2 linked regions of the Oharaeibacter diazotrophicus genome follow. The main gene of each other region encodes a partner of the protein of the gene in region 2 in a complex. Links are inferred from orthologs where the notes say so. Each region holds a gene or a part of one and is shown on either strand. Other genes may lie near its edges.

Evidence for each region.
Region 1: the proteins of EDD54_RS04470 (region 2) and EDD54_RS16560 are in contact, whole or in part, in a crystal structure (PDB 3ZGX), measured with the Bacillus subtilis proteins. The link is inferred for Oharaeibacter diazotrophicus from one-to-one orthologs.

Annotation. Positions count from the first base shown.
Region 1 is NZ_SNXY01000009.1:325,532-329,826, forward strand. What follows is about bases 63-4,054. They hold EDD54_RS16560 (chromosome segregation SMC family protein), read right to left. Parts: upstream 3,722-4,054; coding sequence 263-3,721; downstream 63-262. Other genes in these bases: EDD54_RS16565 (DsbA family protein), read right to left, coding at 3,854-4,054. Outside these bases: more of EDD54_RS16565, read right to left, coding at 4,055-4,295. UniProt on the Bacillus subtilis protein: Required for chromosome condensation and partitioning.
Region 2 is NZ_SNXY01000006.1:935,270-938,458, forward strand. What follows is about bases 304-3,189. They hold EDD54_RS04470 (segregation and condensation protein A), read right to left. Parts: upstream 2,239-3,189; coding sequence 1,369-2,238; downstream 304-1,368. Other genes in these bases: EDD54_RS04460 (ABC transporter ATP-binding protein), read right to left, coding at 304-511; scpB (SMC-Scp complex subunit ScpB), read right to left, coding at 662-1,297; nagZ (beta-N-acetylhexosaminidase), read right to left, coding at 2,292-3,189. In the rest of the region: more of EDD54_RS04460, read right to left, coding at 1-303. UniProt on the Bacillus subtilis protein: Participates in chromosomal partition during cell division. May act via the formation of a condensin-like complex containing Smc and ScpB that pull DNA away from mid-cell into both cell halves.

The sequences.
Region 1 (4,295 bases), on a different replicon or contig from region 2:
CTGGCGAGCACGAAACGCCGTGAAATCCCGGAGATCGGGGGCACCCCGAAAGTCGGGCGCACCATAGTCACGGCCCCCGGACGTGTCAAGAACGCGTGATTTGCACATAGATCATTGAAAGTCATGACGTTTTTCCCTCCGGAAGGGAGTCGTGGGGACGGCGCGACGCTTCGCCCTCCTCCATATCGATTTAAAAGGCGTGCACTCCGCCGATGGTATCAATGCCGCCCGTCCGTTGCCGTTCCCCGGGCCGCGCCGGGGATCAGACCGCCTCGCGGAAGGTCTCGGCGGTCTCGAGGTCGACGCTGACGAGCTGGGAGACGCCGCGTTCGGCCATGGTGACGCCGAACAGCCGGTTCATCCGCGCCATGGTGATCGGGTTGTGGGTGATCACCACGAAGCGGGTGTCGGTGGCGCGCGCCATCTCCTCGAGCAGGTCGCAGTAGCGCTCGACGTTGGCGTCGTCGAGCGGGGCGTCAACCTCGTCGAGCACGCAGATCGGCGCGGGGTTGGTGAGGAAGACGGCGAAGATCAGCGCCATCGCCGTCAGCGCCTGTTCCCCGCCGGACAGCAGCGTCATGGTCTGCGGCTTCTTGCCCGGCGGCCGGGCGAGGATCTCGAGGCCGGCCTCGAGCGGATCGTCGGCGTCGACCAGCTGGAGTTCGGCGGTGCCGCCGCCGAAGAGATGGGCGAACAGCCGGCGGAAATGGCCGTCGACCAGATCGAAGGCCGCGAGCAGGCGCTCGCGCGCCTCCTTGTTGAGACCGGAGATGGCCTGCCTGAGCCGCCGGATCGCCTCGATCAGGTCCTCGCGCTCGTGGACGAGGGCGTCGAGGCGCGCCTCGACTTCGGCGGCCTCCGCCTCGGCCTGCAGGTTGACGCCGCCGAGCTTGTCGCGCTCCTGGCGCAAGCGCTCCAGGCGAGCGTCGAGGCCGGCGAGGTCCGGGCGCGGGGCGTCCTCGGCGAGTTCGGCGAGCTTGCGGAGCGCGAAGACCGGGGCGTCGAAGCGTTCGCGGATCTCCTCGACGAGGCCGTCGCGCCGGGCCCGCGCGGCGGCGAGCCGCTCCTCGGCGCGCCCCCTGCCCTCGCGGATCTCGGATAGCCGGGCCAACGCCTCCGCCGCGCGACGGTCGGCGGCGGCGGCGGTGCGTTCGCCCTCGGCGAGCGCCTCGGCGGCCTCGCGGGCGGAGGTCTCGCCGGCGGCGATCGCCGCGACCAGACCGCGGCGGGCGGCGACGATCTCGTCGGGACGGTCGACCAGATCGGCCCGCTCGGTCTCGACGTCGTCGAGACGGCCGGCGAGTTCGTCGAGCCGGGCCTCGGCGCGGCGGACGCGGTCGGCCCAGCCCTCCCGCTCGCGGGCGACGGCGTCGCGGCGACGGGCGCGCTGCTCGCGGTCGCGGACGAGACCGTCGACGGCGGCGCGCGCCTCGGCGAGGCCGGCCCGGCGTTCGGCGAGTTCGAGCCGCGCCGCCTGGACCGCGCCGGCGAGGGTGTCGCCGTCCGGCAGATCCGCGAAGGCCTCTTCGGCCTCCTCGGCGGCGGCCGCCGCCTCCTCGACGTCGACGGCGAGGCGGCCGAGCTGGTCGGCGAGGGCGTCGCGGCGGGCGACGAACTCGGCCATGGCGCGCTCGGCGCGCATCAGCCGGTCGCGCGCCTCGGCGAGGGCACGGCCGGACGCCTTGACCGCCTCGCGGGCGGTTCGCTCGGCGTCGACGGCGGCGCGGACGGCGGTCTGTGCCCTCTGGAGGTCGGCACGGCGGGCCGCGACGACCTCGGCGGCGGCGGCGCGCTGGCGGTCGAGTTCGGCGAGGCGGTTGCGCGAGGCGAGCCGCTGCGCCGCGGGGGTCGGCGCGCCGGCGGCGGCGACGTAGCCGTCCCAGCGCCAGAGGTCGCCGGCGCGGCTGACGAGACGCTGTCCGGACCGGAGCGCGGCGGCGAGACGCGGGCCGTCGGCGGGATCGACGACGCCGATCTGAGCCAGCCGGCGCGCGATCGTCGCCGGACCGCCGACGTGACGCGACAGCGGCTCGGCGCCGTCGGGCAGCGTCGGATCGCCGTCGGCCGGCCCCGGCTCGCCCCAGTGGGCGGGGGCGCGGCCGTCGAGCGGGGCCTCAAGGTCGTCGCCGAGCGCGGCGCCGAGCGCGGTCTCGAAGCCGGCGGCGACGGCGAGGGCGTCGACCAGCGGAGGGAACAGGTTGCCGTTCTCGATATTGAGCACGCGCGCGAGGGTGCGGGCCTCGGTGTCGAGCCGCTGCGCCTCGCGCTCGGCCTCGGCGAGCGGTGCGCGGGCGGCGCGCTCGGCGGCTTCCGCGGCGGCGCGTCCGGCCTCGGCGGCGGCGGCGGCGTCCTCGGCCTCGGCGAGGCGTTCGGCGGCGATCTCCGCGTCGGCCTCGGCGTCGGCGATGCCGGCGTCGCCGGCGAGACGTTCGGCGATCGCCGCCCGCTCGGCCTCGAGGGCAGCGCGGTCGCGGGCGAGGCGATCGCGGCGCTCGGCGAGCTCGCGGCGGCGGCGGTCGAGCGCGGCGCGGCGGGCGCCGGCCTCGGCGTGGGCGCCGGTCGCCTCGGCGAGACGGACCTCGACGTCGGCGACCGCGGCGGCGACGTCGGCGAAACACGCCTCGGCGTCGGCGATCCGGTCGGCCTCCTCCGCGCTCTCGGCGGCGAGGGTCTCGGCCTCCTCGGCGAGGGCGGCGAGGCGCTCGTCGTTCTCGGCCACCAGCGCCGCCTCGCGGTCGCGGTCGCGCACCACCTCGGCGGCGCGGCGGGAAAGGTCGGCCAGACGTTCGCGGACGCGGCGCTCCTCGGCCTCCGATTCGCCGAGGGCGTGCCGCAGCCGCTGCAGCGCCGCGGCGCGTTCGGCGGATGCCTCGCGCAGGCCTGGCAGGCGGTGGGCGGCGAGGCCCTGTTCGCGCGCGGCTTCCGCCTGGGCCAGTTGCGCGTCGCCGAGCCCGTCGACCGTGGCGGCGAGCAGGCGCTCGGCCTCGGCGACGGCGGCGTCGACGTCGGCGAAGCGGATCCAGGCGGCGGCCGCCTCGATCTTGCGGATCTCGCCGGAGAGGCCGCGGTAGCGCGCGGCCTGACGGGCCTGACGCTTCAGCGCTTCGAGACGACCGTCGATCTCGCGGACGACGTCCTCGAGGCGGGTGAGATTGGTCTCGGCGGCGCGCAGGCGCAGTTCCGCCTCGTGTCGGCGGGTGTGGAGGCCGGAGATGCCGGCGGCCTCCTCCAGGATGGCGCGGCGCTGGGTCGGCTTGGCGGCGATCAGCTCGCCGATCTGGCCCTGGCGCACCAGCGCCGGCGACCGGGCGCCGGTGGAGGCGTCGGCGAACAGCAGTTGGACGTCGCGGGCGCGGACGTCGCGGCCGTTCATGCGGTAGGCCGAGCCGGCCTCGCGCTCGATCCGGCGGACCACCTCGATCTTGTCGGCGGTCTCGAAGCCGGGCGGGCCGCGCCGCTCGTCGTTGCCGAGTACCAGCGTGACCTCGGCAGAATTGCGCGCCGGACGCCGGCCGGAGCCGGAGAAGATGACGTCGTCCATGCCGGACGCGCGCATCGCCTTGTAGGAGCTCTCGCCCATGACCCAGCGCAGGGCCTCGACGAGGTTCGACTTGCCGCAGCCGTTCGGCCCCACGACGCCCGTCAGGCCGGGTTCGATCACGAACTCGACCGGGTCGACGAAGGTCTTGAAACCGACGATCCTGAGGCGCTCGAATTTCATGGGTCCGGGGCTTCGGCCCGGCCGCGCGGCGATGGCGGTCGGGACGAGACAATGACGGCCGGCGCCGCCACCCGGCAAGGGGCGGCGAAGCCGGCCGTCAAGGCGTCCACAGGAGATCGGCGCCGCGCCGCCTCAGCCCGCCAGCAGCGGGTCGAGCTTGGCGGCGAGTTCCTCGGGGCTCATGGCGCCGCGCACGCGCTCGCCGTTGACGAAGAAGGTCGGCGTCGAGTTGACGCCGAAGACGTCGGCGCCGCGGGCCCGGACCGCGTTGATGGCGTCGAGCAGCTTCTGGTCCGACAGCGTGGCGTCGAAGGTCGCCGGGGCGTAGCCGAACTGCTTGGAGATGTTGCGCAGGGCGGTGACCGGGTCGTCGGTGTAGGCCCACTCCTTGAGATGGGCGAACAGCGTCTTCACCACTTCGAAATACTTGTCGCCGGGCGCGTTGCGCGCCAGCATGAAGCCGGCGGCGGCGAGCGCGTCGAGCGGGAACTCGCGCATCACGAAGTAGACCTTGCCGGTGTCGATGTATTTTTCCTTCAGCGTCGGGAAGGTCGTTTCGTGGAAGTGGGCGCAG
Region 2 (3,189 bases):
GCGCCAGCGCCACGCGCTGCTGCTCGCCGCCGGAGAGGGCGTGCGGATAATCCTCTGCGTAGTCCTCGAGGCCGACCCGGCCGAGCGCGGCCCGGGCGGCGCGCTCGGCGGCCGGACCGTCGAGCGAGGTCAGGCCGAACATCACGTTGGCCAGGATCGACATGTGCGGGAACAGCGCATAGTCCTGGAACATCAGCCCGACGCCGCGGCGCTCCGGCGGCACGAAGCGCGCGGGACCGGCGACCTCGAGGTCGCCGATCACGATGCGCCCGGAGGTCGGCCGCTCGAGTCCGGCGACGAGGCGCAACAGGGTCGACTTGCCGCAACCGGAATGTCCGAGCAGGCAGACGATCTCCCCGGGCCGGGCCTCCAGCGTCACGCCGCGCAGCGAGGCGACACCGTCGTAGTCGTGCAAGACGGACTCGATCGAGAGCCGGGCGGCGATGGTGGCGGCGGCGGTGCCGCGCCGGCCCCAGCGCGGCCGCTCGGCCGTGGTGCCGACCGTGCTCACGGCATCCGCCGCACGGCGGCGGTCCCGACGGGGTTGCGATGCGGGCGAGGTCCGAAACCCGACAAACCGGCCATCCTTCCTGTGTCGCGTGGGCGGCGATCTACCCGTCCGCGGGGGTCGAAGCAAGCGGCGGGCCGCCGCGGCGGAGCGTCAGCCCTCCTCGCCGTCGTTCCTCGCATAGTCGAGAAGGTCGGGCGCGTCGAGCGGATCCTCGTCGTCCGAGAGCTCGTCGGCCGACCGCGGCACCGGAACCGAGAATCCCGGCGGAATCGTGCCCTCGAGCAGCCCGGCCCCACGCAGTTCCTCGAGCCCGGGCAGGTCGCCGACGCTCTCCAGCCCGAAATGCACCAGGAAGGCTTCCGTGGTGCCCCAGGTGATCGGCCGGCCGGGCGTGCGTCGGCGGCCGCGCATCCTCACCCAGCCGGTCTCGAGCAGCACGTCGAGCGTGCCCTTGGCGGTGGCGACGCCGCGGATCTCCTCGATCTCGGCGCGGGTGACCGGCTGGTGGTAGGCGACGATCGCCAGCGTCTCGAGGGCCGCGCGCGACAGCTTGCGCTGCTCGACCGCCTCCTCGCGCAGGAGATGGCCGAGATCCGGCGCGGTGCGGAACATCCACAGCCCGGCGACGCGGACGAGGTTGACGCCGCGGCCGGCGTAGAGGCTCTCGAGGTCGGCGAGCAGCGCGCGCACCGGCGTCCCCTTCGGCAGGCGGGCGGCGAGGTCGGCCTCCGACAGCGGCATCGGCGCGGCGAACAGCATCGCCTCGACGACGCGCAGGCCCGCCATCCGCGCCTCGACGGCGGCCGGATCCTCTTCCGGCGGCAGGCCCGGCAGTTCCGGCTCGTCGGCGGGCGCGGTCACGACGCGCCCTCCCCGGCCGGCGGTTCGCCGGACCCGCGCTCGTCCGGCCGTGCGGTCCGGATGAACAGCGGCGAGAAGGCGCCGGACTGGCGGATCTCGAGCTTGCCCTCGCGGACCAGTTCGAGGCTCGCCGAGAAGGCCGAGGCGCGCACCGTCGGGCGCAGTTCGGCGGTCGGCATGTACGGGGCGAGGAAAGTCTCGATCGGCATCCAGTCGGCGAGCCGGCCGACCAGCCGCTCCAGGATCTCGCGGGCATCGGCCAGCGCCCAGACCGCGCGGCGGCGGACGTGGACGCGGCCGACGATCTGGCGTTGGCGCTGCGTGGCATAGGCCTCGAGCAGGTCGTAGAGCCCGGCCTGCCAGACGTTGACGCGGTCGACCGCCACCGGCTCCGGCGCGCCGCGGGGAAAGACGTCGCGGCCGAGGCGGTCGCGGCCGACCAGACGGGCGGCGGCCTCGCGCATCGCCTCCAGCCTGCGCAGGCGGAAGGCGAGCGCCTCGGCGAGCTCCTCGGCACTCGGCTCGTCGCCGCCGTCGTCGGTGGCCGGCAGCAGGAGCCGCGATTTCAGGTAGGCGAGCCAGGCCGCCATCACGAGGTAGTCGGCGGCGAGTTCGAGGCGCAGCTGCCGGGCCTCTTCGACGAAGGCGATGTACTGCTCGGCGAGCGCCAGGATCGAAATCTTCGAGAGGTCGACCTTCTGATTGCGGGCGAGCGTCAGCAGGAGGTCGAGCGGACCCTCGAAGCCGTCGACGTCGACCACCAGCGACGGTTCGGCCGCGGACGCCGCTTCGCTGCGCGGCGGCGCCGACCAGTCGTCGGCGTCCGCCCGGGCGGTCGGCGTCTCGGTGGTCTCGGCGTCCGCCACGCGGGTGGCCCTCCGATCGGTCGATGTCGTGCCCGCGCCGACGAGGCGCGGGTTCAGATGCCGGCCGCCGCGTCGTGGGCGGCGAGCGCCGCCGTCATGCGGGCGGCGATCGCGTCGAGGTCGGCGTCGTCGGGCGTACCGATGCGGGCGAGCGCCGCCTCGGCCCGCGCAGCCGACCGACCGGCGAGCACCGGCGCCGCGGCGGCGACCGCTTCCATTTCGGCGATGTCGCCGTTGCAGTGCAAGGCCACGTCGCAGCCGGCGGCGAGCGCCCGGCGGGCCCGCTCGCCGAGATCGCCCTCGAGCGCATTCATCGAGAGATCGTCGGAGAACAGGAGGCCGTCGAAGCCGATCAGGCCGCGGATCACCTCGCCGATCACCACCGGCGACTGGGTCGCCGGCCGGGCCGGATCGATGGCGGTGTAGACGAGATGTGCCGTCATCGCCGCCGGCAGGTCGGACAGCGCGACGAAGGGGGCGAAGTCGAGGGCGAGCAGGTCGCCGGCCGGGGCGTGGACGACGGGCAGTTCATGGTGGCTGTCGACGCGGGCGCGGCCGTGGCCGGGCAGGTGCTTGATCACCGGCAGCACGCCGCCGGCGAGAAGGCCGTCGGCGACGGCCCGGCCGCAGGCGGCGACGCGGGCGGGATCGCCGCCGAAGGAGCGGTCGCCGATCGCCGGGGTGGTGCCGGGCGAGGCGAGGTCGAGGCAGGGGGCGCAGTCGACGTCGATGCCGACGGCGGCGAGGTCGCCGGCCATCAGCCGCGCGACGTCGCGCACCAGCGCGGGGTCGGCGACGAGGTCGGCGGCGGCCGCGAGACGCGCGGCGGAGGGATACCGGCGCCAGTGCGGCGCGCCCATGCGCTGGACCCGGCCGCCCTCCTGATCGATCAGCACCGGCGCCCGCCGGCCGAGCACGTCGCGGACCTCGGCGACGAGACGGGTCAGCTGC